Regions from separate parts of the Chryseomicrobium imtechense genome, predicted to be linked through region 2. Evidence: predicted binding sites of a transcription regulator. Region 2 holds the regulator's gene; the other holds the start of a gene.

Region 1 (15,994 bases), 210 kb from region 2:
ACGTAAGATGAAAGAAGAGCACTTTCATCTTCGTTGCCGGGTCTCGTGAAAACCCAGATGGCCCGGGAAATAACGTCCTGACCTCCGGGATTTCCTATAAGGGGCCTGTCACCTATAAAAAATTGTCGGCATCAAACTGAACGAACGTTCATCGGATGAATAAGTAATTTATTCTGCACTAATCAGGATTTCTTCTACTGAAACTGATTTTTCTTCTACACTAACCGTGATTTATTCTACCGAAGTACTATTATGGAAACTAATCCAAAACTCAGACCTGATTTCTTAAGGGTCTTACTACTAAAATCTTATGACTTTCGCAATCGACAAGTGGAGGTAGTGAGTTCCCGGGGTGACGTTCTATTAATCTAAATGGAATCGAGTTGCACCTCCTAGAAATCCCGCAAGAAGCCATCGCATCCCATAAAGTAAAGAGCGCTTCACGGGCTCCGCTGTCATCTTGCACAATTTCTGAACAGTCGGCTCCACATCTAATTACAGTGGAGGCGAGAAGTGCAAGCTTCTCGTATGCCAAGAGGTGGCTCCGGTATGCTCCCCCTGGAACTCACTGCCATAGCGCCAGAGATTGAGTCGACTTCACATCTACATAAACAAAAAAGCCTCCCCTAATCGGGAGGCTAAGTTGCTCATGCATGCATGAAATTAGTGTAATCCTGGTGGATATCCTTGGAAGATAACCGTCGCAACCGAAAAGAAACCAAATACTAAAACAGTTGCGGCATTAAAGAATACGCCTAAGAAATTTCTTTCTTTAAACGCTTGGTACGTTCCAACGATAGCTAAGATCGTTGTTAAACCAAAAATAACGATTAATAAGTTCATGGATGACACTCCTTTCGACATCAGAAAATGAATGCCGTAAACAAATATTCCTCTTTTATTTTACGTTGTTCCTGCGCATTTGTCGAGTAGGATTCATGACATTTGTTTGAACGTTCGGTTACACTAAGTAGGAGGTGAAATTATGACAACGATTCGAAGATTACCACTCGGACCCATTCAAACAAATTGTTATATCGTACGAAAAGGAAATGCCGCACTCATTATTGATCCAAGCGACGAACCTGCAAAAATTACGCAAGCACTTGAACAATCTAATGTACGCCCTATCGCTATTCTTTTAACGCATGCCCATTTTGATCACATTGGAGCTCTTCAGGCGATGGTTGATAAGTATTCGATTCCTGTGTATTTGCATAAAGCAGAAGAAAAATGGCTGTCTGACCCAATGAAAAATGGGTCAGGAAAATATGCTGAGCTTCCAAATGTAGAAGTAGCAGTCGAAATCACACCTGTTAGCGAAGGGAAGTTAACACTCGAAGGATTTGAAATTGACGTACTTGAGACACCAGGCCACTCTCCAGGAAGTGTCAGCTATTCATTTAAAGAGCATGGGTTTGTTGTGAGTGGGGATGTATTATTCAGAGGGAGTATCGGTCGTACGGACCTTATCGGCGGCGATTTAAAACTCTTAATGCAATCAATTACACGTAAGCTTGTTGAATTACCAGAAGATACGGTTGTGTATTCCGGTCATGGTGAAGAGACAACGATTCAACAGGAATTAGATACGAATCCGTTCCTAAACGGTTTTTAAATAAAAAAGACCAGAGTCTCGATAAGAGAATCTGGTCTTTTTTGGATTAGTGACTTGCTCCTGGTACGTGAATGAATGATGCATAGTACGTAAATCCTGCAAAGAAAAACATGAGGTACGCACCGAAGATATACATATACATACGTTCAGATAAGTTCAAGAAACCAAGAAGAAGAAATAATCCGGTGTTTGCTAACATGATCAATGAAGCTGGAACCATATCGCCAAGGTAGAACATGACAGAGAAAATACCTGTCCAAAAAGCCATTACTTTATACATATTGCCCATCATAATTAGAGTCCCTCCTTTTAACGGCAGACGAATCACACTCTTATTATAATGTATTGGACAAACGAATGTAAACAGAATCTCACCTCGAAATGACAATGACAAGATGTTGTCACATCTTGCCTTCATTTAATAAAGTTCTGATAATTCAGAAATAATGCTAGACAGACAATTTTGTTTAGGTATACTTAAACTACATTCTGGTGGCGATGCAGGATGTACTGGAGAAAAGGAGCTAGCTTTGTCTGAACTAAATCCAATTGAAAAGAAGAGCAAAGAATTGCTTGAAAAAGCGATTTTATTTGAAGCGTCAGATCTTCATTTTATACCTATAGAAAAAAGTTATCAGCTGTTGTTCAGAAGAAATCAACAAATGTTCGATGCCGGTAAAATCCCCCATGCATTCGGTGATCGAATTGTTACGTACTTCAAATTTTTATCCTCACTTGATATTACCAATAAGCGAAATCCTCAAAGTGGTGCATTTGAAATGCCCTTCGACTCTTTATTTTACAATTTCCGTGTTTCTACCCTATCATCTGTTTCCAAAAGAGAGAGTATGGTAATTCGCATTGCCAAACCCAATGTAAGTGTTCCTATTGATGAAATTAGTTTAAGTGCCTCACAAGCAGTCCAATTACGTAAAATTGTCGCGTCACGACAAGGTTTGGTTTTGCTAATAGGTCCTACTGGCTCTGGGAAATCTACGACGATGTATGCTCTAACGAAGTATTGCTCCAATGAGCTGGCACGCCACGTGATCTCTTTGGAAGATCCTGTTGAAGTTAGCCAAGACTATTTATTACAAGTTCAAGTCAACGAAGGCGCAGGTCTTACCTATTCTGCAGGACTCCGAGCGATACTACGGCATTCTCCAGATGTCATCTTAATAGGTGAGATACGTGACAAAGAGACAGCTAAAATTGCAGTGGAGGCAGCTCTAACTGGCCACCTAGTAATTTCAACAATTCATGCGAAAGACGCAATCGGTGCGATTTACCGTTTACTTGATTTAGACGTAACGCTTGAAGAAATCAACCAAGTTTCGCGCGCATATATTTCTCAGCGTCTGTTACTGCGTAAACAGGTGAAGCATGCACTAGGTGCGGTATACGAAATTTTAGAGACGGACGACATCCAATCCTTGGTTGTTTCAATTCAAAATGGACAGCGACCAACAATTCCTCACGACTTATCACTTGCCTATCAAATTGAACATGCGGTTCGAGAGTAAGTGATGCATCCACAGGCACAGGCGGAACTTTTGGATAAGCTGGCTGTTACGATAGAGGAAGGAATCTCGAGTACAGATGCCCTGTTTATACTTACACCATTTTACTTATCTTCTGATAAAGTCGATGAATTAAAACGATTGTTTGAAGAAGGGGGTGAGTTATCGATGGGTTTTCACTATCTTGGTTATTCCTCTGCTATTGTAGAATCCATCAAATTAGCAGAAGTTCACGGCCAAATAAGTCGCATTTTTAAAGTGACGGCGCATAATTTACGTGTCCGATACAACTTAAAACAAAAGGCAATCCGGACCCTTAGCTACCCAGTCGGACTATTGTTCTTCATGTCTCTGTTATTTGTTGTCTTCAAATTATATTTCCTTCCGATTTTTCGTCCCATTATTGAACGTGCAAATCCAGAAGCTGTGACCTATGTAGAGATAGTCTTTTCTTTGCCATTTTATTTTATAACTGGAGCCGCTATTTTGTTCGTCATGATGGCGTGTGTAATAGGTAGTATGAGAAGAAAACCCAATACCCACCGTTTTCGACAATTCCGTATTATCCGAAAGTACCAAAACGAACTGACTGGATATATGCTATCAAAAGACTTGAGTATGTTACTTGAAAGTGGTTTTACCATTGCAGAATCACTTCGCTACATGGAGTCCAACCGTTCAGAACTTTTAAAGTCATCGGCAACTGCTACGCTCTTTCATCTGAATAGTGGTCATTCATTTTCAAAAGCTATGCATTTATCTGGGTGGTTCACAAAAGCATTGATTCGATATGTGGAATATGGTGAAATCCATGGTTATATTGCGAAGGAACTTGAATTGTTTCAAGAGTTTACAATGGATACTCTTGAGCGAAAAGTCACAAAAGCGATTGCAATAATGCAACCAGTCTTATTTTTAGTATTGGGCGCTTTAGTGGTGAGTGCCTATTTATCGTTAATGTTACCGATGTACAATCTACTATCACTTTAGGAGGAATTCAATATGAGATGGCTTAAAAATCAAAAAGGTTTTACTTTAGTAGAAATGATGATCGTTTTATTAATTATTTCTGTATTATTGCTTGTGACAATTCCTAATATCGCACGACAAACCGCGACGATTGATGAAAAGGGATGCGAGGCCTATCGCACGATGCTTTCTAGTCAAATCGAGTCTTATAAACTCGAGTTTAAGAAAAAACCAGACCTTGCTGACTTACAGTCAGAGGGATTTGTAAAAGAGGGTCCATTGGTCTGCCCAGACGGTACCGAATTAACGATAGCTGCAGGTGTAGTTAACAATAAGTGAAGCGTATGAAGAATGAGTCAGGTTTTACATTTCCGGAAGCACTCGTTGTATTACTCATTGCTACACTAGTACTTAGTTTTTCAATTCTATACAGCTATCGAACTTCTATAAAAATAGAGGAAACGCAATTCTTCTTACTCCTGAAACAGGATATTTTGTCTGCGCAAGTCTCCTCCATCGAGCAAAAACGTCCTTATGCCGTAAATTTTTCTTCCGCACAAAAAGTTTATACAATACATTCGGGAATTAATGAGCTTAAACGAGTCAAGTTTCCTGACAGTGTTAGGTTTAAAGATACCTCTTATTTATCAATCATCCAATTTACTGCGGATGGATCAATCACTTCCTTTGGGACCGCAATCTTTGTAACTTCAAAAGGAGATAAGACCATTACGGTTCATATTGGGAAAGGGAGGGTGCAGCTTGAATGAACGCGGATGGAGTACAGTAGAGGCGCTTGCTGCATTTAGCTGTTTGTTAGTGTTGATTTTCACGACCGTTCCATTAGTGACTGCGATGACTGAAAATCTTACTGCCTCAAAATTCGATTATTTCACTACTTTAGCGGAATATGAATTGGTTGGTAAATCAGAAGGGAGACTTGTCTTAGATAATGAAATCTATACAAGTTATTGGAAGGGAGAGATGTGGTGCATTGCCAAAAATGGAGAGGAACTCTCTTGCCGAGAATAAAAAGTGAGAAGGGATTTACACTAGCAGATCAGCTCTTGCAAATTCTGGTGCTAGGTCTCACCACTACACTTTTGTTAGTTTTTTCTGCGGTACTAGCAGACTATGTAAAAAATACTGAGAGTGCGGAGCATCAGGAATTCGATCAATTCTGGTTGGAATTTACGCATTTGATTCATTCCAGCAGCCACGTTAGTCCGCACTTTTCTTCGTGTTCCTTAAACATCGTGCAACAAACAACAGTGCATCGCTATGAAAAAGTAGGGACACGGATTCGTAAATCTAAGAACGGGGCAGGAAATGAACCGATGCTGTTGAATGTCTCGTCCTGCACAATAAAAGTAGATGAAAATAAAGTTGTACTCTCTGTGGAGTTGCTGTCTGGTGAAACGTTTAAAAGGGAGACTTATCGAGATGTTGTATTCTAGAGGGTATATCTTGCCACTCACCTTATTAATTGTTCAACTACTTCTCGTAGCCATGTTGTTTGGATCGGCGCATTACCTCGCTCAACTCAACTTTTATGATTCTCTGGAAAAAATCTATAGGGAGAAGGCAGAGCAGCGGTGGATAGTGTATACTGAAAAAAACAAATCGAAGTAAATGAGTGAGTGTAGTGAAAAAAGTCTACTTAATCGGCTTTATGGGCTGTGGAAAAACGGCAATCGGAAAGCGACTGAGCTTCGCACTTCGAATACCCTTCTATGACATGGACAAAGAAATCGTCAAACAACAAGGCATGTCCATTCCAGAAATTTTTGAACGATATGGTGAAGCCCATTTTCGAAAGCTCGAGACCGAATTTTTGGCAGGATTTAGAGATGAGTATTGTATAATCTCTACCGGTGGAGGTGCGGCTATAGCAGAAGAGAACAGGAAGCTTATGCGAGAGACAGGACTTGTATTGTTTTTAAATGCAGTGTTTCCAGATATTTGGATGCGAATTCACCGCGACAAAAATCGTCCGATTGTCCAGCGCAGTACTCGTGAACAAATTGAAAAATTGTACAATGAAAGGCTTCCATTTTACAAAAAAGCAGCCCATATTGTCATTCGAACAGAAGGAAAAACGTTGCGACAGATAACAGAATACTGTGCATTTCAAGTAAATCGTTTAAAAGGCGAACATTAATTACTTATTTTCATTATATAGTTCGTGTATAAACTCAAAAACAGAAAAAGATTGCGTTTTCAATACGTGAATGTTAGGATGTAGGTATTGAAAACAGCATAAATTGCGGATGAAGGTACGGGGAGAGAACGCATTTTGCGTCGCCGAAGGAGCAAATGTCTAGTACATGAATCTCTCAGGCAAAAAGACTCGGACTGGACGCACCTCTGGAGAGAGCTAAACACTAGCCACCAAAGAAGATAAGCCTATGGCAAAACTTTCAGGTAACAGGACAGAGACCCACGAAATTGGGTTTCTGTCTTTTTTTATGCGAAAAATTCACAATACTATGAATTCAACTGAGGAGGAATAGATTTGAAACGTACACCTTTGTATGATTTGTATGCTGATTACGGAGCAAAAACGATTGATTTTGGTGGATGGGACCTTCCTGTGCAGTTTTCTAGCATTAAAGAGGAGCATGAAGCTGTCCGTACAAAAGCAGGCTTGTTCGATGTATCCCATATGGGAGAAGTCTGGATCACTGGGGCAGATAGTGAAGCATTCATTCAAAAGCTTGTCACGAACGATATCTCGAAGCTCGTACCTGGTAAAGCGATGTATGCGGCGATGTGTTACGAAGACGGCGGAACAGTTGATGACTTGTTAGTGTATAAATTTGATGATGAAAAGTATTTGTTAGTCGTAAATGCATCCAATATCGACAAAGACGTAGCTTGGATGAACGAGCATGTCTCAGGCGACGTTCATATTGACAATCAATCGGATGACTGGGGGTTACTTGCGCTCCAAGGTCCAGCAGCTCAAGAATTCCTTCAAAATTATACAGAAACACCTCTAGCAGACTTAAAATTCTTTACGTTTGTTGAGGGACAAGTCGATGGTAAAGACGTAATCATTTCTCGCACAGGGTATACGGGAGAAGACGGTTTCGAGCTATATGCAAAAAACGAAGTACTTCCTGATTTATTTACAACTCTTTTATCTTCAGGTGAAGTCGTACCAGCAGGTTTGGGAGCACGTGATACGCTGCGTTTTGAAGCATGTTTACCTCTTTATGGTCAAGAATTATCAAAAGATATCTCACCACTTGAAGCTGGAATTGGCTTTGCGGTTAAAACAGCGAAAGAAGATCTCATTGGAAAAGATGCAATTGTCGCAAAAGGCAAACCACGTAAACTTGTCGGTATCGAAATGATCGATAAAGGAATTCCTCGTCACGGATACAAAGTATTCGTTGGAGACGTAGAGGTAGGCGAAGTGACAACAGGTACACAATCACCAACTTTAAAGAAAAACATCGGTCTTGCCCTCCTAAAGGCTGACTATACGGAACTCGGTCAAGAGGTTGAAGTTGAAATTCGTAATAAGCGTCTAAAAGCAGTGACTGTAGCAACGCCATTTTACAAGCGACAAAAATAAAAGGAGCGATCCAGTTATGATCAAACACCGTTACTTACCAATGACTGAGCAGGATCAAAAGGAAATGCTCGAAACAATTGGAGTATCTTCTATTGATGAGTTATTTTCTGATATCCCTGAAAAAGTTCGATTCAAAGGGGAGTACAATATCAAACCTGCAAAATCGGAAACAGCGTTACTAAAAGAGTTAACAAAAATGGCTGCAAAAAATGCAGACAGCCGACGTTACGCATCGTTTATCGGAGCAGGCGTCTACGATCACTTCAAACCAACGATTGTCGACCATGTGATTTCTCGCTCTGAGTTCTATACGGCGTACACACCGTATCAGCCAGAAATTTCACAAGGTGAATTGCAAGCAATCTTTGAATTCCAAACGATGATTTGTGAATTGACAGGGATGGAACTTGCGAACTCTTCTATGTATGACGGCGGAACTGCACTTGCAGAGGCTGGAAATTTAGCGGCAGGCCACACACGTCGCAAAAAGATTTTGATTTCTGAAGCTGTACATCCGGAGTACCGTGATGTTGTAAAGATGTATGCGCACGGTCAAAATATTGCTGTTGAAGTTGTTGCACAGAAAGACGGGAAGACAGACCTTGCAGCATTAAAAGAGCAATTATCAAATGAGATTGCAGCCGTAATGATTCAATATCCAAACTTCTTTGGCCAACTTGAAGACATGCAAGCTATTTCAGACATGACGCACGAACACGGTGCCCTATTTGTAAGCTCTTCCAACCCACTCGCATTAAGCGTGTTAACACCACCAGGTAAATTCGGTGCGGACATTACAGTTGGAGATGCGCAAGTGTTTGGGATTTCTGAAGCATTCGGAGGACCACACTGTGGTTACTTTGCGGTTTCGGGGAAATTGATGCGTAAAGTGCCAGGTCGCTTAGTTGGTGAAACGACTGACGATCAAGGGCAACGTGGCTATGTATTGACACTTCAAGCGCGCGAACAGCATATCCGTCGGGATAAAGCGACATCAAACATCTGTTCAAACCAGGCATTGAATGCTTTAGCTGCAAGTGTTGCGATGACCGCTCTTGGAAAGCAAGGCACAAAACATATGGCGATTCAAAACATCGCGAAGACAGCATACGCGAAGCAAGCTTTTGAAGCAGCTGGATTCAAAGTAGTATTTGATGGCGCACACTTCAACGAAATCGTTGTGAAACTACCAGGCAGTGTAGAAGGTTTGAATGTTCATCTACTAGAAAAAGAAATTATCGGTGGACTACACCTAGGCACATATTATAAAGATCTTCAAGATCACGTATTAGTTGCGGTAACTGAGCAACGCACGAAAGAAGAAATCGATGCACTTGTGCAGGAAATGGGGGCTTATTATGCATAAAGATAACCAACCCTTGATTTTTGAACTATCCACTGAAGGCCGAATCGGCTATAGCTTGCCAGATTTAGATGTACCAGAAGTTGATCTTTCTTCTCTTCTGCCTGAAGGTATGTTGCGCGCGGAAGAAGCAGAGCTTCCAGAAGTATCAGAGTTAGATATTATGCGTCATTACACGGCACTTTCAAATCGAAACCACGGTGTAGACTCAGGTTTCTACCCACTTGGTTCATGTACGATGAAATACAACCCGAAAATCAATGAGAGCGTTGCGCGTTTCCCTGGATTTGCTAACGTTCACCCATTACAAGATGAATCATCTGTTCAAGGTGCAATGGAATTGATGTACGACCTTCAAGAGCATTTGATTGAAATTACGGGTATGGATGATGTAACACTTCAACCAGCAGCTGGAGCTCACGGAGAGTGGACTGCTCTTATGATGATTCGTGCGTTCCACGAGTCAAACGGTGATCACCATCGTACAAAAGTAATTGTTCCAGATTCAGCGCACGGAACAAACCCAGCATCAGCAACAGTTGCGGGCTTTGAAACAGTAACTGTTAAATCAGATGAGTTCGGTCTAGTGGATTTAGAAGATCTACGCCGCGTGGCAGGTGATGACACAGCTGCGCTTATGCTGACAAACCCGAACACACTCGGATTATTTGAAGAGCATATTTTAGAAATGGCGAGCATCATTCACGGTGTCGGCGGAAAGCTTTACTATGACGGAGCAAACTTAAATGCGGTTATGTCAAAAGCACGCCCTGGCGACATGGGCTTCGATTGTGTTCACTTGAACTTGCATAAAACATTCACAGGTCCTCACGGTGGTGGTGGTCCAGGTTCTGGTCCAGTTGGCGTGAAGAAAGATTTGATTCCGTTCTTGCCAGCACCAGTCCTTGTGAAAAAAGATGACCGTTACACATTTGATTACGACCGTCCACAAGCAATCGGACGCGTAAAACCGTTCTACGGAAACTTTGGAATCAACGTACGTGCATACACGTACATTCGTTCAATGGGGCCAGACGGGCTAAAAGCGGTAACAGAATATGCCGTATTAAACGCAAACTATATGATGCGTCGTTTAGAGCCGTTCTTCGACCTTCCATACAACCGCCACTGTAAGCATGAGTTTGTACTAAGTGGTCGTCGTCAGAAGAAACTGGGTGTACGTACACTGGATATGGCAAAACGCTTGCTTGACTTTGGCTATCATCCGCCAACAATCTACTTCCCGTTAAATGTAGAAGAGGGAATGATGATTGAGCCGACGGAAACAGAGTCTAAAGAAACGTTAGATGCATTCTGTGATGCATTGATTCAAATCGCAAAAGAGACAGAAGAGAATCCAGAAATGGTGCAAAATGCGCCACATACGACGGTGATCGGTCGTCTAGATGAAACGAAAGCAGCGCGTAAGCCTGTGTTGCGATATTCAAAGTAAGATGTGGAGAACGCCACTCGTGATTTTGCGAGTGGCGTTTTATTTTGTGCGTTTGGCAATTGTGTCTTGAGATTCGATGGATAAATGGAAAGATTCAGTGGCTAAGTCGAAAGATTCGACGGTTATTTCCTGACGTTCACCACTTCCTGGTATTATGGAAACTATTTCGCGCATCTTTCTAAAATCACCCAAGACCTTACCATTTAAATCATTAATCAATAAAAAACAGCATCCACTCTAAAAGGAAGAGTAGATACTGATTTCATTAACGATTTATTTGGATTTGATCTTACCTGTCCACTTACGGAAGCCGCCCTCTAACTGATAGAGCTGGTCATATCCGTTCTTTTTAAGTGTGAGAGCTGTACGGGCGCTGCGAGCACCGCTTTGACAGTACAAGTAAACGGGCTTGTCTTTGCGAATTTCTTTCATACGCGTACGCATTTGACTTGCAGGAATATTACGGGCACCTAGAATATGACCACCGTCAAATTCCTTTGGTTCACGTACATCGATTAACTGCGCTTTGCGATATCCCTGGATAAATTCATCCTGAGAGAGCGTCGTCACAGATTTCTTCATTTTCATTCCAGTAAAGAATGTGTAAATCCCAAACACAATGATGGCACCTAAAATACCTAAGACGATTTCTAACAACTTCATTACTCCCTTCTCTATTTCTATTATAATGTAGTAGTGTAGAGAGATTCAATGATAAACGGAGGCAATTCAATGACAAACACTTGGTATTTCCTTGATTCCGGTAAACAAGACGCCGCATACAACATGGCTTTAGACGAAGCGCTGCTTGAATGGCATTCGGAAGGACTCATCCCACCTATCATTCGCTTTTATCAATGGCAACCTGCTGCATTATCAATTGGTTATTTCCAACGGGTGGAACGCGACATCAATTTGCAGGCTGTAAAAGACATGGGACTTGATTTTGTAAGAAGACCCACAGGAGGACGCGCAGTATTACATGAAGATGAACTGACGTACAGCGTCATCGTCTCAGAAGACTACCCGGACATGCCTAAGACGGTAACAGAAGCGTACCGCGTGATTAGTGAAGGTATTTTACAGGGGTTTCGCAATCTCGGAATGCAGGCACAATTTTCTATTCCTAAAACGGAAAGCGATCGTGAGTCCTTAAACCAACCAAAATCAGCTGTCTGTTTCGATGCGCCGTCTTATTATGAATTGGTTGTGGAGGGCAAGAAAGTTGCGGGATCTGCACAAACACGTCAACGTGGCGTGATTTTACAGCATGGAGCAATTCTTGTGGATTTAGACGAAGAAAAATATATTAACTGTTTTTCTTATAGTTCTGAAGACCACAAAGAAAAAGTGAAAAAGAGCTTAGGGCAAAAAGCTATCTCAATCAACAAAATAGTATCAAATCCGGTAACGGTTGATCACTGCATTCCCGCTTTCCGTGATGGCTTTGAATCGGCTCTAAATATTCACCTCACTTCTTTTTCTCTTGATGAACAACAGCAAGCATATGTGAAGAATCTAGCTGCATCAAGGTATCGCTCACCAGAATGGAATTTTAGAAAATAATCGCCACTTCTGGGCTATGGAATTCCACCGAAATAGGTTCAAAGTTTCATATTTTGAAAGAGGTCAGTTCAAACTAGACATTCAATATATTGTGCTTTATGATTTCTATATACACTATATATTGTGTCAAGAAGTGAATAATCTATTTCGGGAGGAATTTACATGGTCTCACCATCTACTCTACAAACACATCAACAAGCTATCCAACAATTGAACGAAGCAATCAAGAAATTTCCTCAAGTTCACCCCATCACACCAGATATGAAGTTAACACACAAGGGCGTCTCACGACTGGTGATGATCGATCGTTATTCCTTCAAAGATACGGAGAAAAAAACACTCCAAGCAGATGATTTTGTTGTACTAACAGTAAAAGAAGACCCAAAATTCCCTGCGCGTGGACTTGGGCAAATCGTCTCAATAGATTGGGACAAGAAAACAGCTGTCGTTCGCATTGATGAAGAATATCGCAGTGCAATCGACGACCCTGAAAAAGCAAAGACAGGTGAAATCACACGACCGCTATCTGTGATTGAAAAACCACTTGAGCTTTTTTATGAGCAAATCGCTCTTCGCAATGCAACAGGACTTGCAAGTGTTGAAACGACAGAAGAAAAACGCAAAGAATGGTTCGAGAAATTTTACCAACAACTTGTTTCACTTAATTTCATCCCAGCTGGACGCGTCATTTACGGAGCAGGCGCTGAAACAGACGTAACGTACTTTAACTGTTACGTGATGCCATTTGTTCCAGATTCACGCGAAGGAATTAGTGATCACCGCAAACAAGTTATGGAAATCATGAGTCGTGGAGGGGGAGTTGGAACAAATGGTTCTACACTTCGTCCTCGGAACACACTTGCACGTGGAGTGAACGGGAAATCTTCAGGATCTGTCTCGTGGCTCGATGACATTGCGAAATTAACACATCTTGTTGAACAAGGCGGATCTCGTCGTGGAGCGCAAATGATTATGCTTGCAGACTGGCATCCAGATATTGCGGAGTTCATCATCTCTAAGATGCAAAATCCGCGAATTTTGCGGTATTTGATCGAGAATACGCATGATGAATGGATTACACAACTCGCAAAAGATAAATTAAAATTTAAGCCACTTTCCATGCAGGAAGAACAGATGTACCAAGGGATTGTCAATTACAAAGCAATTCCAGGGTTGGGCGGCTTTAGTGAAGCAATCATTCGTGATGCGGAATCTAAACTACGTGATGGTGGACACTACAGTGTTCATAATTCAGAGTTCTTAACGGGTGCAAATATTTCTGTCACACTGACGAAAGAGTTCATGCAAGCTGTTGAAGACGATTCGGAGTTTGATCTTCGCTTCCCAGCTGTTGAGAACTACTCGAAAGAAGATATGGAAGTATACAACAGAGAATGGCATAAAGTTGGAGATGTTCGCGAATGGGAGCAAATGGGCTATGAAGTGCGCACATACCGCACGATCAAAGCACGCGAGCTTTGGAACCTCATCAATATTTGTGCTACGTACTCTGCAGAGCCTGGTATTTTCTTTATCGACAATGCCAATGACAAGACGAATGCAAAAGCATACGGTCAAAAAGTAGTGGCTACAAACCCATGTGGAGAACAACCACTTGCACCATACAGTGTGTGTAATCTTGCAGCGGTCAACCTCGCTCAATTCGCACAAAAAGATACGAAAACAGTAGATTTTGAAGGGCTGAAAGAAACAGTACGTGTCGGTGTTCGCATGCAAGATAATGTAATTGATGCGACACCATACTTCTTAGAAGAGAATAAAGTACAAGCTCTTGGAGAGCGTCGTGTAGGGCTTGGCGTAATGGGACTTGCGGATCTACTGATTTACTGTGAGAAACCATATGGCTCAGATGAAGGAAATGTACTCGTTGATGAAATCTTCAAAACAATTGCTGAAACAGCTTATGAGACATCTGTTGAACTTGCGAAAGAACGCGGAAGCTTCCCGTTTTTAGTCGGTGATACAGAACAAGAGACAGAGCGCCTTCGCAAAGCATTCACAGAGACAGGCTTCATGCAAGGAATGCCTGAGGAGATTCGCGCGTCTATTCTGGAATCAGGAATTCGTAACTCGCATCTATTGACGGTGGCACCAACAGGTTCTACTGGAACGATGGTTGGAGTATCGACTGGACTTGAGCCATACTTCTCGTTCACTTACTATCGTAGCGGCCGTCTTGGTAAATTCATCGAAGTAAAAGCGGATATTGTCAGTGAGTACTTAGAGCGCAATCAGGATGCATCTTCTGAAACACTTCCAGAGTGGTTTGTGACGGCAATGGAATTAAAACCAGAAGCACATGCAGATGTGCAGTGTATCATTCAGCGCTGGATTGATTCATCTATCTCGAAAACTGTAAACGCGCCAAAAGGGTATACGGTTGAACAAGTAGAAGGCGTATACGAGCGTCTTTACCATGGCGGTGCAAAAGGTGGAACAGTTTATGTCGACGGTAGCCGTGACTCGCAAGTATTGACACTAAAAGCAGAAGAAAATGATATGACAGAAGTGCAAGATGAAGTAGTAGAACAAAAACGACCAATCGTTTTAATCGATACAATTCAAGATCTTCGCAGCACAAATGTGACAATCGGTTCAGAAGTTGGCAACACGTGTCCAGTGTGTCGTAAAGGGACGGTTGAGGAACTTGGTGGCTGTAACACTTGTACAAACTGTGGAGCGCAGTTGAAGTGTGGACTTTAATTCATAACTAATACGTTAAAAAGCATTTTCTCTGGTACTCTATGGGAAAATGCTTTTTATGTGTCATTGAAGGATAGCGGAATCGTTTTCGGCTATGCTACACTAAGACTAGTGTTTAAATAGGAGGCCAACTACATGAAATTGCAAAAAGTACGCAAGTCATTAACCGATTCTTCACTATCCGCACTACTCGTCACGAACCCATACAGCCGTCGTTACTTAACAGGTTTCACAGGGACTGCAGGAGTTGCACTGATTACGGAGTCAGATGCTTTCTTCATTACAGATTTTCGTTACACAGAGCAAGCAAATGCACAAATCGAAGGCTATACAATCATTGAGCAAAAAACCACGTTAATCGAAGCAGTTGCTGAAGTTGTGAAAGAACATCAGCTAACGAAAGTCGGTTTCGAGCAAGAAGCGATGTCTTATGCCGAGTATGATCGTTACCAAAAAGCACTCGAAACAGAACTTGTTCCGACTTCTGGAATTGTTGAAAAAATCCGCTTGATTAAGAGCGAAGACGAGCTTACTATTATTAAGCACGCATGTAAAATTGCAGATGATGCATATGAACATATCTTGACGTTCATCAAACCAGGGATGACAGAACTTGATGTCTCAAACGAATTAGAGTTCTTCATGCGAAAGCAAGGTGCAACTTCTTCTTCATTCGATATCATTGTAGCCTCCGGTGTCCGTTCAGCACTTCCTCACGGTGTCGCAACACATAAAGTGATTGAGTCAGGCGATTTTGTTACACTGGATTTCGGTGCTTATTACAATGGGTATGTCTCGGATGTAACACGTACTCTTGCAGTAGGTGAACCCACTGATCAGCTGAAAGAAATTCATCAAGTCGTACTGGAGTCTCAATTGCTTGCACTTGAAAAAATCAAACCGGGTATGACAGGGAAAGAGGCAGATGCTATTTCTCGCGACTACATCGCATCAAAAGGATATGGCCAGGCATTTGGTCATTCACTTGGTCACGGAATTGGTTTAGAAGTACATGAAGGACCTGGATTGTCATCTCGTTCAGATGTTGTATTAGAGCCGGGAATGGTTATCACAATTGAACCAGGAATTTATCTTCCGGGAATCGGTGGTGTGCGCATTGAAGATGACGCCTTAGTCACAGAAACAGGCGTTGAAAAACTGACGCATACATCAAAAGAATTAGTTATTTTATAGGAGG
Region 2 (15,994 bases):
CTTTGCTATGAACAAAAAGAAAAAGCCCGCTGGTAAAGCATCTGACTTTCAAATCGACTGGAAAAAACACGGCAAAATCATTGCAGGTGTCATTGTTGGATTCATCGTTCTAGTCATCTTGCTCACCAATGTGTATGTCGTGAAAGAAGGCGAGTACAAAATTGTGCGCCAGTTTGGTGAAATCGTGAAAGTTGTCGATGAACCTGGTCTAGGTGTAACCGTTCCATTTATTCAAAGTACAACGACTGTTCCGAAGTACTTAATGAACTATGAGATTTCAGAAGCAGAAATCAATACACTTGATAAACGACGCATCATCATTGACAATTATGCGGTCTGGAAAGTCAATAATCCGCAATTGATGATTGCCAATGCAGGAACGTTAATCAATGCAGAAGCTCGTATGGAAGAATTCATTTATTCGGTTGTCCGAACAGAACTTGGTCGTTTAGCGTATGCAGAAATCATCAATGATGAAGATTCATCACGCGGCAGTCTTGGAGAACAAGTCACAGCTCGCGTGAACGAATTGCTCTCGGCAGACAACTACGGAATTGAAGTGCTCGATGTGCGCATCAAACGCACAGATCTTCCAGTAGAAAATGAACAAGCGGTTTATCAAGACATGATTTCAGAACGTGAGAAGATTGCACAGAAGTTCTTATCTGAAGGGGATGCAGACAAACGTCGTATCGAAGCAGAGACAGACCGTGAAGTGCGTGAAATCATTGCCAATGCAGAACGTGAAGCAGCTGTCATCATCTCTGAAGGAGAAGCGGAAGCTGCACGTATTTACAACGAGTCTTTCTCAAAAGATCCGGAATTCTATAACTTGTTCCGGACGTTAGAAACGTATAAATCTACAATCGGTGAAGATACTGTCATTATGCTTCCATCTGACTCACCATACGCACAAATTCTTTCCGGGATTACACCGTAAAGACAACACCTTGCTTTCAGTCATGGTAAACTGAAGGCAAGGTTTTTTCGTTTATTAAAAGGAGTGACATGTAGTGACCAATCCAAAATTAGTACTGATTGACGGCAACAGTTTAGCGTACCGAGCATTTTTCGCATTGCCATTACTCACAAATGAGCAAGGCATCCACACCAATGCCACATATGGCTTTACAATGATGTTGCAAAAGATTGTAGAAGAAGAACAGCCGACTCATATGTTGATTGCATGGGATGCAGGAAAGACGACGTTCCGTCATGCAACATTCTCAGAATACAAAGGTGGACGCCAAAAGACACCACCTGAACTATCCGAGCAGTTTGCTTATATCCGAAAACTTGTAGATGCGTATCAGATTCCACAATATGAATTAGATCAATACGAGGCCGATGATATCATCGGTACGCTTTCACGCATCGCAGAAGAAAAAAATATCGAAACGATTGTGATTAGTGGAGACAAAGATTTGACTCAACTGGCTAGTGACAAGACGACCGTTCAAATCACAAAAAAAGGCATCACCGATCTAGAAAGCTACACACCTGCGCATATTCAAGAGAAATACGGTCTAACCCCTATTCAAATCATTGATATGAAAGGATTGATGGGCGATACTTCCGATAATATTCCTGGAGTGCCTGGAGTAGGTGAAAAGACAGCAATCAAGTTACTGTCAGCCTATGAAACCGTGGAAGGTGTGTACGCACATATCGATGAGATGAAGGCGTCGAAAATGAAAGAAAAGCTTGTTGCGAATGAAGAGTTAGCACATATTAGTAAACAGCTCGCAACAATTGAGCGCGCAGCACCGATTGAAGTCACTTTAGATACATTAAATTACCCAGGTCCAGATATGGAGGCTGTCCATGAAATATGGCACCAACTGCAATTCAAGACACTTTTAGAAAAGTCCGCATTCCAAACAGAGGCAAAAGAACTTAAAGACATTGATTTCGAAGTTATGTCTAATTGGGAAGACAGTCACTTTGAAGACGACATGACGTTTCATATCGAGTTATACGATGAGCACTATCACACAACAGAAGTTTTGGCAGTCGTCCTTGCAACTGATTCAAAGCACTATGTGATGAAAGGGGACGCGGCTTTTTCGCAACCACTCTTCAAAGCGTGGCTTGAAGACGATTCAAAGCAAAAGCGTTGTTATGACGTCAAAGCGTTCCAAGCGGTGTCGAAACGGTTCGGATGCGAACTGAAAGGGGCGAGTTTTGATTTAATTTTAGCTGCGTATATTTCGGATCCCTCCATTTCATCAAGCCAAGATCTTGCTTCCCTTGCAAAACACTTCGGATATACGGAAGTGGATGAAGAAGAAGCTGTGTATGGAAAAGGGGCTAAGAAAAAAGCTCCAGAAGACGAAGCATTGTTTCATCATGCCCTTCGCAAAGCAACTGCCGTGTGGGAGTTAAAGGAACCAGTCGAAGCAAAACTGAAAGAAACGAAACAGTATGATTTATACCATGAGCTTGAACTACCCCTTGCAAGTGTCTTAGGTGAAATGGAATCATTCGGAATCAAAGTGGACCGAGAAACACTAGAAAAAATGGGTGTCGAACTAAAAGGACGTCTAGCTGAAATAGAACAACGTATCCATGCGATGGCTGGTGAATCATTCAATATCAATTCGCCAAAACAATTAGGTGTCATATTGTTTGAAAAAATCGGTTTGACACCCATTAAGAAAACGAAGACTGGCTACTCTACTGCTGCAGATGTACTTGAAAAGTTGCAAGGGGAACACGAAATTATCTCAGAAATTTTGTTGTACCGCCAATTAGGGAAACTTCAGTCGACGTATATCGAAGGTTTGTTAAAAGAGATTCATGACGATGGGAAAGTACACACACGCTATCAACAGGCATTGACGTCTACAGGTCGCTTGAGTTCAATCAATCCGAACTTGCAGAACATCCCGATTCGAATTGAAGAAGGCCGAAAGATTCGCCAAGCGTTTGTTCCATCTGAAAAAGAATGGGTATTATTCGCCGCCGACTACTCACAAATTGAGCTTCGCGTCATGGCACACATGTCTCAAGACGAAAAGCTAGTCCGAGCCTTCCAAGAAGACCGTGATATCCATACGCAAACGGCAATGGATGTGTTTGGAGTAGCGGCAGATGAAGTAGACGGCAACATGCGCCGAGCTGCCAAAGCAGTGAACTTCGGAATTATTTATGGCATCAGTGACTACGGATTGTCCCAAAGCCTGAACATCACACGCAAAGAAGCGGCTCTGTTTATCGATAACTATTTGACGAGTTTTCCCGGTGTTAAACACTTCATGGATGATGCGATTACGAGTGCGAAACGGGATGGGTTTGTCACAACAATCATGAACCGCCGCAGATACTTGCCGGATATCACGAGTTCAAACTTCAACCTGCGTGGATTTGCAGAACGTACTGCGATGAATACACCGATTCAAGGGAGTGCAGCCGACATCATCAAAAAAGCGATGATCGACATGGACCGCGAACTTGAGTCACGCGGATTGAAAACCAAAATGCTTCTTCAAGTACATGATGAACTAATTTTTGAAGTACCTGTTGACGAGTTAGAGGAAATTCAAAAGCTCGTGCCCGAAGTCATGGAAAATGCCGTAGAACTATCGGTGCCTTTGAAAGTCGATTTTGCATTTGGCACGACATGGTACGAAACGAAGTAAGGAGAGAACGCAATGCCCGAACTACCAGAAGTCGAAGGGGTCGTCGAATCCCTTCGCCCCTTTGTCATCGACCAAACGATTGTGGCCGTCCATGTGTCAGATCAAGTGAGGAAGAGTCATATAGAGGGAAAACAAGCGATTATTAAAGGCGCTACACCTGAAGACTTTCAAAACGCGATGGTCGGCTACCGGATTACCAGTTTGATCCGTCGCTCTAAATATATGTTCTTTGATTTGATGAACGAAAAAGGCGCTGCCGTTCTTGTTGGCCATCTAGGGATGACAGGAGCCTGGTTTCCTGTACATTCTCTTGATGAAATAACAGAAACTAAGTTTCGTAATCATGTTCATGTCGTGTTCGAACTGTCCGGTGGCTATTTACTAGTCTATTCCGATATTCGCCGTTTCGGGGAAATGCGTTTACTGAATGACATCTCAGATCATCCGCCACTTTTACAAATGGCGCCTGAACCATTTGCGGAGGAAGGGTTACCGCATTATTTAGAGATGGCACAGCGCACAAAATACATTAATAAACCTATTAAAGAGTTCATCATGGATGGTCACGTCATTTCAGGGTGCGGAAACATCTATGCAACAGAGGCACTATTCCGCATGCGCATCCACCCAAGTCGAAAAGTGGGACGCATCTCAACGGCACGGAAAATGGCTCTTTATGAAGCAATTGTCGCTGTCCTTCGTGAGAGTATCGAACGAGGTGGAAGTAGTATTTCGGATTACCGTAACGTCAATGGAGGAGCCGGAAGTATGCAACACTTTTTACAGATGTACGGCAAGAAGACTTGTCCGACCTGCGGCACAGCCACAAAACAAAAAGTAATTGGGGGCCGGACATCTACTTACTGTCCGACCTGTCAGAAATAGGAGGGCCCTATGATTATTGGATTAACAGGAAGTATCGCTACCGGCAAAAGTACGGTAGCGAATCGTTTCAAAGAACATGGCATTCCAGTAGTCGACGCAGATTTGATTGCCCGCCAAGTCGTCGAACCAGGAAGTGAAACATTACAGAAAATTGCACAAGCATTCGGAGAAAGTGCACTTCATGCAGATGGCACGATGAACCGAGAAGAAATTGGGCGCCAAATTTTCGGGAATGAAGAGAAACGTGCCCTACTAAATGGCATTATCCATCCTGCAATTCGAAAGGAAATGCTTCGTCAAAAAGATCACCATCTGGCAAATGGGAAGAAAATCGTGATTTTAGACATTCCATTATTGTTTGAAAGCAAGCTCGAACATTTTGTAGAGCAAATCTTGGTTGTCGCTACTTCTAGAGAGATTCAGAAGCAACGTCTGATGGCTCGGAATGGATTGTCCGAACAAGAGGCTCTGGAGCGAATGAATTCTCAGTTATCAATCGATGATAAAGCCAAATGGGCGGATGAAGTGATTAGAAATGATGGAACTTTAGAAGAATTAGAGGCTCAAGTAGATGCACTTGTGAGCAAATGGATGAAATCGCTTTCAGAATAATTGAACTTTTTTAGAATGTTTGGATTAGCGTACCATAACGACTCTAATGTGTTATACTAATTGCATATTAAGTGAATTAGTATCACATAGTTAACAGGAGGAACGGTATATATGACAGCTTCTATTGCGATTAACGGTTTTGGACGAATTGGACGCATGGTTTTCCGCCAAGCGATTGTAAAGGATGATGTAAACATTGTAGCAATCAACGCGAGCTACCCAGTTGAAACTCTAGCACATTTGATTCGCTACGATTCAGTACATGGTACTTTCCAAGGGGAAGTCGAAACAGCTGAAAACGCGCTTATCGTAAATGGAAAGCGCATTCAAATCGTGAGCGATCGCAATCCAGCAAACCTTCCATGGAAAGAGATGGGTGTCGACATCGTCATCGAAGCAACGGGTAAGTTCAACGAGCGCTCGGGTGCAGCTCTTCACTTAGAAGCTGGTGCAAAGAAAGTCATTTTGACGGCTCCTGGTAAAAATGAAGACATCACGGTCGTTTTAGGTGTAAATGACGACAAACTTGATTTAGAAAAGCATGACGTTATTTCAAATGCTAGCTGCACAACCAACTGTCTAGCTCCTGTAGCGAAAGTATTAAATGATGAATTCGGCATTGTAAACGGTTTGATGACAACAGTTCATGCATACACGAATGATCAAAATAACTTAGACAACCCACATAAAGATCTTCGTCGTGCACGTGCATGTGCACAATCGATCATTCCAACTTCTACAGGTGCTGCAAAAGCCCTAACATTAGTGTTACCAGAGTTGCAAGGGAAGATGCATGGTCTAGCACTTCGCGTTCCTACACCTAACGTTTCACTAGTTGATTTAGTTGTGGATGTCGAGCGTGATGTGACGGTCGAAGAAGTGAATTTGGCGTTTGAAAAAGCGGCAGCTGGTTCAATGAACGGGATTTTAGCAATTACGCAAGATCCATTAGTATCCGTTGATTTCAACACAACGACTGCTTCTGCTACGGTTGATGGGTTAACAACGATGGTAATCGGTGAGCGCAAAGTAAAAGTGCTTGCTTGGTACGATAACGAGTGGGGCTACTCTGCACGTGTTGTAGATTTAACACAGCGTGTCGCAAAATCTTTGGAAGCTATTACAGCTTAATAGTGTACGGATGAATGGAAGTCTCTCTTAATGGAGAGGCTTCTTTTTTACTAGAAAATCAAAATTCTATTGCATTTCCCGACAAGGCGTCCTATAATGAAAATCGTGCCAAATAGCACCGGCTACTTAAAGGGTTAGGACCTCTCTGGACTAACTTTCCCCCGTGGTAGTCACTTTGATTAAAAAATCCAGTCAAAGGGGGAAACGGACATTGGAAACAATGGGACGTCACATCATTGCTGAACTGTGGGAATGCGATTTTGACAAGCTGAATGACATGAACTTCATCGAACAAACTTTTGTAGATGCTGCACTTAAATCAGGTGCGGAAGTCCGCGAAGTTGCGTTTCACAAGTTTGCGCCACAAGGTGTAAGTGGAGTCGTCATCATCTCTGAATCACATTTAACGATTCACAGCTTTCCGGAACACGGTTACGCAAGTATCGATGTTTATACATGCGGTGACCTAGATCCAACAATTGCAGCCAATTATATTGCCGAAGCTTTGAACGCGAAAACGCGTGAATTGATTGAGCTTCCACGTGGTATGGGCCCAGTTGCAGCAAAATCATTACAAACTGTGTAATTTACAAGCAGAGGGGAATCTCCCTCTGCTTTTTCTGTGGGTGCAGAATAGGCCTAACTTTAGTATAATGAATGAAATACGAGCATATAGGAGCGCTAATTATGAGATGTCCTTCCTGCCAATACAACGGCACGAAAGTAGTCGATTCACGACCGGTTGACGAAAATAAATCCATCCGAAGAAGACGAGAATGTGAGCAGTGCGGCTTTCGGTTTACAACGTTTGAAAAAGTAGAAGAAACCCCACTCATCGTCGTGAAAAAAGATGGCTCGCGTGAAGAATTCAGTCGAGAAAAAATGTTACGTGGTTTGATCCGTGCATGTGAAAAACGCCCGGTGACACTCGAACAATTAGAAGAAGTCGTTTTTACGATTGAGAAAGAACTGCGTCGTACAGGCAATTCGGAAATCAAATCTGAAGTGGTGGGCGAGCAAGTCATGGAAAAATTGGCGGCTGTCGATGAAGTCGCATATGTACGCTTTGCATCTGTCTACCGTCAATTTAAAGACATCAATGTGTTCATGGAAGAGGTCCGTGAACTTTTAAAACGTAACCCCACTCAACACTAAAAGGAGGAGAGCAGATGGTACACAACGAACTGCAACCGATGGATCACTTTCAAACCCGTGTCGCTGCTCCTCTATCCAGTGACGATCTACAAACAGTAACGCTACTTTATCAACCACTTATTGGTCCGGAAGCTTTTACACTGTATCAGCACCTTTGGACGATGACGGGAACTCAACAAGTAGAGTATTCACACTATACTTTGATGAATGCGCTATCCTTATCAATCAATCGAATCTTTGAAGCACGCGCGCATTTGGAGGCAATCGGTCTACTACGCACTTGGCGGAGTGATTCTGGTGAAACACGGACATTCTATTACGAAGTTCAAAAGCCACTTTCACCTCAAAGTTTTTTTGCTGACCCGTTATTATCCGTGTTTCTATGGAATAAAGTAGGCGATCAAGGGTTTAAAAATCTTGAAAAACGCTATTTACCTTCTAACACGTGGAAATCATCTGCACTAGAAGTGACTCGCACATTCACGGATGTATTCCAACCAAACTTAAAAAATACGCGTGCTACACGTGATATCCGCCAACCCAAAACACAAAATTATGAGTTTGAGCATGAATTTGACTTCCAACTCCTACTCGACGGATTAAGTGAGCATCTATTACCAAGAAAATTGCTGACGACGGACATTAAACAACTGATTGCAAAGCTTGCATTTTTATATAGTTTTTCACCGCTCGATATGCAAAAAATTATTCTCCTCGCAGTCGAAGATCCGACAAAGATCTCTCCGGAGCGTCTAAAAAAATCTTGTGAAGATTATTTTAAATTGCATGCGAGGGAACAAGTCGGATTGCAATCAATTAAAACACCTGAAGTGCAACGGGAGAATTCTCCAGAATCGGCGTCTCCCAAACTTTCAAAAGAACAAGAGTATCTTGTTTATCTAGAGGAAAGTGCGCCGCTTGATGTGCTTCGTGATAGTGCGGGTGGAAAAGAGCCGTTCCCAGCAGACGTTGAACTGGTCAATCGATTTGCGACCGTTTACGAAATGCCAGTCGGTGTGATCAATGTTCTCATCCAATACGTCATGTTGCGGACGGACATGAAACTCACGAAATCGTTCGCTGAAAAAATTGCCTCTCATTGGGTGCGTAAAAATGTCAAGACTGCAAAAGAAGCAATGGAACTTGCGCGTAAAGAACATACGCAATACATGAAATGGAAAAATGGAGAGACCGCTCAAAGTGCCTCCGGGAAACCATATAAACGTCAAGAGAAGGTTCCGGACTGGTTAGATCAAAAACCAAAAGCTAGTAAAGTGGATGACTCTATAGATATAGAAGCAGAACGTCAAAAGTTGCTTGCTGAAATCAGCGCAACGAAAGGCCGGTGATCGAAGTGGAACCCATCAATCGAACGCTTAAACGGATGATTTCAAATCCTTCGTTTGCGACACGAATGGAAGAAATGAAACGAGAAGTATTAGAAAATCGAGATATCCAAGAGTTTCTACAAGAAAATGAGGCGGAAGTATCTCCTGCTGTATTGGAATCGAGTATGAGCAAACTGTATGAATACATCGAGCAGACCCACGACTGCAAAGGCTGTCCCAATGTTGCCGGTTGTGTGAATCTGATCAAAGGCTTCGAACCGCGTCTTGTAATGGGAAGAGGACGTATTGAACTTGACTATCTTCGTTGCCGAAACGGCCGTATCGAAGACGAGCGCCAATCGATTTCTGCTATGATACACAGTATGCATATGCCAAAAGACGTGTTGCAGGCCACTTTCTCGAATGTCGATTTGACGGATGGTTCGCGCGTGCTCGCAATTCGCGCTGCGAAAACGTTTATAGATTCGTATGAATCCTCAGGAGAACTTCCGACGAAAGGTCTTTATGTGCACGGGCCATTTGGTGTCGGCAAATCCTATATTCTCGGGGCGATTGCAAACGAGTTAGCAGACCGTCAAGTTGCTACGGTCTTAGTCTACGTTCCTGAGTTTCTGCGTGAGATGCGTCAGTCCATTCAAGAGAATTCTCTCAGTGAGAAAATGGAAGTGGTGAAAAATGCACCTGTATTGATGCTTGATGATCTAGGAGCAGAGACCATGTCGAGTTGGACCCGGGATGATATTATCGGCACGATTTTGCAACATCGAATGGCTCAAGGACTTCCAACATTCATCTCTTCAAACTTTACGTATGATGAACTCAAACACCATTTTACAACCACGCAACGAGGTGAAAAAGAGCCCGTGAAAGCAGGACGTATCATGGAACGAATCAAAGCTCTTACAACTCCTATACAATTGCAAGGGAAGAACTGGCGAGAAAGTTACTAAACTTTTTCGTCTTTTCTGTTGATTTTCATTCTCAATGACGCTATACTAATCCATGGAAATGAAATTCATTATCAATTAAAAAGGAGCTACATCATGAAGAAATTATTCTCACTGATTGCCATCTTGGCACTATTCCTAGCAGCTTGTTCTTCTAACAACGAGCCAGCTGAAACAGAAACTTCTACTGAACCAGCAGCAACTGAGGAGTCTGGCGAAGTAAACCTTTATACAAGCCGTCACTACGATGTGGATGACGAATTATATGCACAGTTCACTGAAGAAACTGGAATCAAAGTAAACGTAATCAAAGGTGAAGCTGATGAGCTGCTAGAGCGCATTAAGCGTGAAGGCGAAGCAACTGAAGCAGATCTTCTATACACAGCTGACGTAGGTCGTTTGTTCCGTGCGAAAGAAGAAGGCGTTTTGGAAGCTGCGGAAAGTGATGTTTTAAATGAGCAAATTCCTGAGAAATATCGTGATGGAGACAACCAATGGTTTGGTCTAACAAAACGTGCACGTGTTCTTGTATACAACCAAGACACTGTTCAACCGGAAGACCTTTCAACATATGAAGCATTAACAGAAGACGAGTGGAATGGCCGCGTGTTGATCCGTTCATCTGAAAATGTGTACAACCAATCACTACTTGCTTCATTCATCGCAATCGATGGAGAAGAAAAAGCTACTGAGTGGGCAGAAGGTTTAGTAAACAACTTCGCGCGTGACCCTGAAGGTGGAGACCGTGACCAAGCGAAAGCAATCGCAGCTGGTATTGGTGATGTTGCCATCATGAACACATACTACTTAGGGCAAATGTTAAACTCTGAAGACCCAGAAGAAGTAAAAGTCGCTGAAAACTTAGGCGTCTTCTTCCCGAACCAAGAAACAACTGGAACACACGTGAACATTTCAGGTGCGGGTGTTGTAAAAGGTTCGAAAAACAAAGAGAATGCTATTAAGCTTCTTGAGTTCTTATCAGCAGATGCAGCACAAGAAGTGTTTGCAGAAACAAACTATGAATACCCAGTAAATGAAGGTGTACCAGCTTCTGAACTTCTTCAGTCTTGGGGCGAGTTCAAAGAGCAAGACATTCCTTTGTCTGAGCTTGGTACAAACAATGCAAAAACAATTATGATCTTCAACCAAGTAGGTTGGAAATAATACAGTGAGCCTCCCATTTCGGGGGGCTTTTTTAGTGTTCTTGATTTGTCCTGAAAGTTTGAACCTCTACGGTCAGGTTGCCTTTTCCTGGCAAAAGATACCTGTCACCTTCTACTTCTTTAAGGCCCGAGAGCCGGCAATTAACGACTGTAATCATACATTTAAAGACCGTGAACTGGTATTTAACGACCGCAGACCCTCGTTTAGCGCCACAAATGATTTTATGGAAACTAATTACTTTAAATTTGAACCCCCGGAGGTCAGGTTGCCTTTTCCCGGGCAATCGGAGTTTTCCTGAGACCCGGCAACGAAGCTGAAAGTGTTCTTCTTTCAGCTTACGTGGGGAGGCTCAGGGAAACTCCCCCAGGAAAAGGTGACCTGACCGTAGGGGGGTCAAAAACCAAATAGTTGCTAAGTTGTGAACATTCATCGAGAATGAGTATCATTTCACATACACCAGGGCAGTGGTCATGCTATAATGAAACTCGCGAAGAAATCGGATTTCAGAAGGGCCTGAAGCCACGTGAGAAAACTCTCGTATTACTTGAACGGGTGGACTATCCTCTCGGTCATCATCGTGCTTTCCTTACTTTCACCAATGCTACCCATTATCAGTGGACTAGTAGCACCAGCAAGTGAGAACTGGGAGCATATTCAAGAATATATGCTGTGGAACTATATGGAAACCACTTTCCTGTTGGTCTTCTACACGGCAATTGGAACCATTGTAATTGGAACGAGCCTTGCTTGGTTGATTGCCCAGTATGAGTTTCCACTCAGTCGGTTCTACAAATGGGCGTTGATTCTACCATTGTCGATTCCACCGTTCATAGCGGCCTATACATACTCAGGTATGGTGAGCTACACCGGTGTTATCCAATCGACATTACGGAACGTTTTCGATGTTCAAGTCGATCAACGGTTCTTTGACATTATGAATATTCCAGGAGCTATTTTCATTTATACGATGTTCCTGTATCCATATGTTTACACCATCACACGAGTATTCTTGTCCCAGCAAGCGGCGTCACTTGTTGAAAGCGCTAAACTACTTGGAAAAGGGCCATGGTCCATATTCTTGCAAGTAGTGGTGCCAATCTCACGTGCTGCCATTATTGGTGGGGTAAGCTTAGTATCACTAGAAGTGCTTAATGATTATGGTGTTGTGAAATACTATGGCATCCAGACGTTTAGTACAGCAATCTTTCAAACTTGGTTTGGACTCGGGGATATAGATGCAGCAATCAAGCTAGCAGGATCTTTGATGACGTTTGTTGTGTTGATGCTCGTCATTGAGAAGCTGTTACGCGGAACAAAACAATTTAGTTACTCGAACACAAAAGTGAATCCGCTTCCGAAAGTCCAACTGAAGGGGTTTAAAAAATGGGGAGCATTCGGTTATGTAACGTTTATTTTCAGCTTGGCATTCTTGATTCCTGTCATTCAACTTGTCGATTGGTTTGTATTGACATGGGGATCCATTCCTAATGGTGAATTTACAACGTACATTCGAAACTCGGTATATGTTGCGGGAGTAGCTGCATTTGTAATTGTCATTGGCGCATTAATCGTTGGGAACTTCCAGCGCTTCACACGAGGACGTATCGGAAAAATCTTGCCGAAGTTTACAATTGTCGGGTACTCGATTCCAGGAGCGGTCATTGCCGTGGCGATCGTGACGATGTTCATTTGGTTAGATCGTCAACTCGTGCCTCTCTATACAGCATGGGGCTTTAGCTCGTCACTTGTACTGAGCACAAGCGTCGTGATGCTAATTGTAGCGTACATCGTGCGATTCTTTGCAATCGGCTACAATGCGGTTGAATCAGGCTACGATAAGATTGGTGTCAATTTTAGTTTGGCTTCCCGAATGCTCGGCGCTTCGGTGACAAAGACATTTTTCAAGGTCGACATCCCATTATTAAAAGGAGCTATTATTTCTGGCTTCATCCTAGTGTTTGTTGATATTATGAAGGAAATACCACTAACGCTGATTTTACGTCCATTTAACTTTGATACACTCGCAACAAAAGCATTCCAGTATGCCAGCGATGAAAAAATCATGCAAGCGAGTCAACCGTCCATTATCATCATCGCGATGAGTGCCTTGGCCATCTTTGTGTTTTATAAACTTCTGGATAAGGAGGATGCGAAATGACGATTGAGATAAAAGATGTATGTTTTTCGTACCGCAACAGCAAAGACTTAGCAATTGATCATTTTTCGATGTCGATCGAGACTGGAGAAGTGATTTCGATACTCGGACGAAGTGGAAGTGGAAAGAGCACAATGCTTCGGATCTTAGCAGGTCTTGAAATTCCTTCTAAAGGAAAATTTCAATTATACGATGACGTATTATTTGATGGGAATCATTTCGTGCAGCCCGAAAAGCGGGGGATTGGACTGGTGTTCCAAGACTATGCACTCTTCCCACATATGACAGTGCTCGATAACGTGAAATTTGGTCTTAGCAAATTATCACGCACGGACCGATTGAAGCGTGCAAATGAAGTGTTGGAATTAGTTGAGATGACGGAATATAAGAAACGGTATCCGCATCAACTGAGTGGCGGGCAGCAACAACGTGTGGCTCTCGCACGTGCTTTAGCGCCAAATCCGAAGTTGTTACTGCTGGATGAGCCGTTCTCAAATTTAGATAAAGAACTGCAATACAAAATCCGAGAAGAATTGTACTCGATTTTAAAACGTGCCCAGATCACTTCGATTTTTGTGACACACGATGAAGATGATGCACATACGATTGCGGATCGCATCGTCAAACTCGACAAAGGAAAGATATCCAAGATTGGCCGCCCTTGCGACATGTTGGGTACACCACTCAAGCGTCCAGAGGTCATCTTGAAATAAGTCTTGCACAATCGTGCCCGTATCGGTATACTAATTTTCATAATCGTTACATGTAGTGACGAGGACATGATTTTTGGTCCTGCCATTTTAGAGAGAGAAGCCTAGGCTGTGAGCTTCTTATGGATAGCCCTTAAATTACCACCTCTGAACAGTATGCAAACCAATGCATACCGGCACCGGCCGTTATCCGACGTAGAGCTTCGTCTGCATCCGTGTAGACAGAAGAAGGGTGGAACCACGAATTTATTCCTCGTCCCTTTATTGGGACGGGGATTTTTTGCGTTCCGCACCACATGAAAAGGAGAGATTCGTATGATTCAATTGATTTATCCAGACGGCACTGTTAAGGAGTTTGAACAGGGCACAACGATGGAAGATGTTGCTCAGTCAATCAGTCCAGGACTTCGAAAAAAAGCGCTCGCTGCTAAGATCGATGGCAAACTTGTTGATTTGAAAGCACCGCTTGCTGAAGGTGGAAAGATGGAAATCATCACACCCGACGCACCCGAGGCACTTGAAATTTTACGTCATTCATCCGCGCACTTGTTAGCGCAAGCTGTGAAACGACTATATCCAGATGCAAAGCTTGGTGTAGGTCCAGTCATTGAAGGTGGATTCTACTACGATATTGATTCGGAGACTGCCATCACATCTGAAGATCTTCCTACAATTGAAAAAGAAATGAAAAAAATCATTAACGAAAATATTGCAATCACACGACACGATGTATCGCGTGACGAAGCCTATGCACGTTTTTCTGAAATTGAGGATCCTTATAAACTCGAGTTGCTTGAGGCGATTCCAGCGGATGAACAAGTATCGATTTATGAGCAAGGTGAATTCTTCGACCTTTGTCGTGGTGTACACGTGCCATCAACTGGGAAGTTAAAAGAGTTCAAATTATTGAGCGTTGCCGGTGCTTATTGGCGTGGAGACAGTGACAACAAGATGCTTCAGCGTATTTACGGGACTGCATTCTTCACTAAAGAAGATTTGAAAGAACATCTTCGTTTACTTGAAGAAGCAAAAGAACGTGACCACCGCAAAATCGGAAAAGAACTCGACCTATTTATGAACAACCAAAAAGTTGGTCAAGGTCTCCCGTTATGGCTACCAAAAGGCGCAACAATCCGCCGCATTATCGAGCGTTACATCGTCGACAAAGAAGTACAGCTTGGCTATGATCATGTGTATACTCCAGTCATGGCAAGTGTGGAACTGTACAAGACAAGTGGTCACTGGGATCACTATCAGGAAAACATGTTCCCTGTGATGGCAATGGACAATGAGGAGCTCGTTCTTCGTCCGATGAACTGCCCGCATCACATGATGATTTACAAGAACGGCATTCACTCGTACCGGAACTTGCCGATTCGCATTGCAGAGCTTGGCACAATGCACCGTTACGAGATGTCAGGTGCTCTATCCGGGCTGCAACGCGTTCGCGGCATGACTTTAAATGACGCGCATATCTTCGTTCGTCCAGACCAGATCAAAGAAGAGTTCAAACGCGTTGTTCAATTAATCTTAGAAGTATACAAAGACTTTAACTTAGAAGATTACTCGTTCCGTTTGTCATACCGAGATCCGGCTGACACTGAGAAATACTTCGATGACGATCAAATGTGGGAACGTGCACAAGGGATGTTAAAAGAAGCGATGGACGAGCTTGGCCTTGAGTACTATGAAGCAGAAGGCGAAGCAGCATTCTACGGACCAAAGCTTGATGTCATGGTCAAGACGGCTCTTGGAAAAGAAGAGACGTTGTCGACTGCACAACTTGATTTCCTTCTTCCAGAACGCTTTGACTTGAACTATATCGGAGAAGATGGAAAGCAACATCGCCCAGTCGTTATCCACCGTGGAGTCGTTTCTACTATGGAACGCTTTGTTGCCTTCCTTATTGAAGAGTACAAAGGGGCATTCCCAACATGGTTGGCTCCAGTCCAAGTACAGATTATTCCGGTTTCAAACGAAGTACACCATGACTACGCGAAGCAATTAGAAGAGAAATTCAAATCAAAAGGCTTCCGAGTGCACATTGATGACCGTGAAGAGAAACTTGGCTACAAGATTCGTGAGGCCCAGATGCAAAAGATTCCGTACATGCTGGTTCTTGGGGATAAAGAAAAAGAAGCAGGCGAAGTGAACGTCCGTAAATACGGCGAACAAAAATCAGAGAGCATGGCAATTGAAGACTTCTTTGCGCATATTGTAAAAGAAGTGCAGTCATCTGTTGACA

What was found. Region 2 encodes NrdR, which represses ribonucleotide reductase genes. Its sites were predicted from a motif close to AACACNATATATNGTGTT; they were not measured.
Region 1: the regulator NrdR is predicted to act here: its motif matches at 12,183-12,200, upstream of AB5N96_RS02835 (vitamin B12-dependent ribonucleotide reductase).

The regions. Positions count from the first base shown of each region.
Region 1 is NZ_JBGOBM010000002.1:225,236-241,229, forward strand. Features, by position in the region: gene AB5N96_RS02760 (DUF2759 domain-containing protein) at 664-843, opposite strand; gene AB5N96_RS02765 (MBL fold metallo-hydrolase) at 986-1,618, shown strand; gene AB5N96_RS02770 (DUF2626 family protein) at 1,665-1,907, opposite strand; gene comGA (competence type IV pilus ATPase ComGA) at 2,149-3,141, shown strand; gene AB5N96_RS02780 (type II secretion system F family protein) at 3,145-4,128, shown strand; gene comGC (competence type IV pilus major pilin ComGC) at 4,141-4,446, shown strand; gene comGD (competence type IV pilus minor pilin ComGD) at 4,452-4,877, shown strand; gene AB5N96_RS02795 (hypothetical protein) at 4,870-5,139, shown strand; gene AB5N96_RS02800 (ComGF family competence protein) at 5,127-5,564, shown strand; gene AB5N96_RS02805 (shikimate kinase) at 5,753-6,268, shown strand; glycine riboswitch at 6,378-6,469, shown strand; gene gcvT (glycine cleavage system aminomethyltransferase GcvT) at 6,617-7,690, shown strand; gene gcvPA (aminomethyl-transferring glycine dehydrogenase subunit GcvPA) at 7,710-9,056, shown strand; gene gcvPB (aminomethyl-transferring glycine dehydrogenase subunit GcvPB) at 9,049-10,506, shown strand; gene AB5N96_RS02825 (rhodanese-like domain-containing protein) at 10,780-11,169, opposite strand; gene AB5N96_RS02830 (lipoate--protein ligase family protein) at 11,239-12,072, shown strand; gene AB5N96_RS02835 (vitamin B12-dependent ribonucleotide reductase) at 12,235-14,796, shown strand; gene AB5N96_RS02840 (M24 family metallopeptidase) at 14,932-15,990, shown strand.
Region 2 is NZ_JBGOBM010000002.1:18,863-34,856, forward strand. Features, by position in the region: gene hflC (protease modulator HflC) at 8-940, shown strand; gene polA (DNA polymerase I) at 1,014-3,641, shown strand; gene mutM (bifunctional DNA-formamidopyrimidine glycosylase/DNA-(apurinic or apyrimidinic site) lyase) at 3,654-4,526, shown strand; gene coaE (dephospho-CoA kinase) at 4,536-5,138, shown strand; gene AB5N96_RS01780 (glyceraldehyde-3-phosphate dehydrogenase) at 5,250-6,269, shown strand; gene speD (adenosylmethionine decarboxylase) at 6,481-6,855, shown strand; gene nrdR (transcriptional regulator NrdR) at 6,957-7,424, shown strand; gene AB5N96_RS01795 (replication initiation and membrane attachment family protein) at 7,439-8,773, shown strand; gene dnaI (primosomal protein DnaI) at 8,779-9,723, shown strand; gene AB5N96_RS01805 (Fe(3+) ABC transporter substrate-binding protein) at 9,817-10,884, shown strand; gene AB5N96_RS01810 (ABC transporter permease) at 11,483-13,042, shown strand; gene AB5N96_RS01815 (ABC transporter ATP-binding protein) at 13,039-13,752, shown strand; gene thrS (threonine--tRNA ligase) at 14,065-15,994, shown strand, end outside.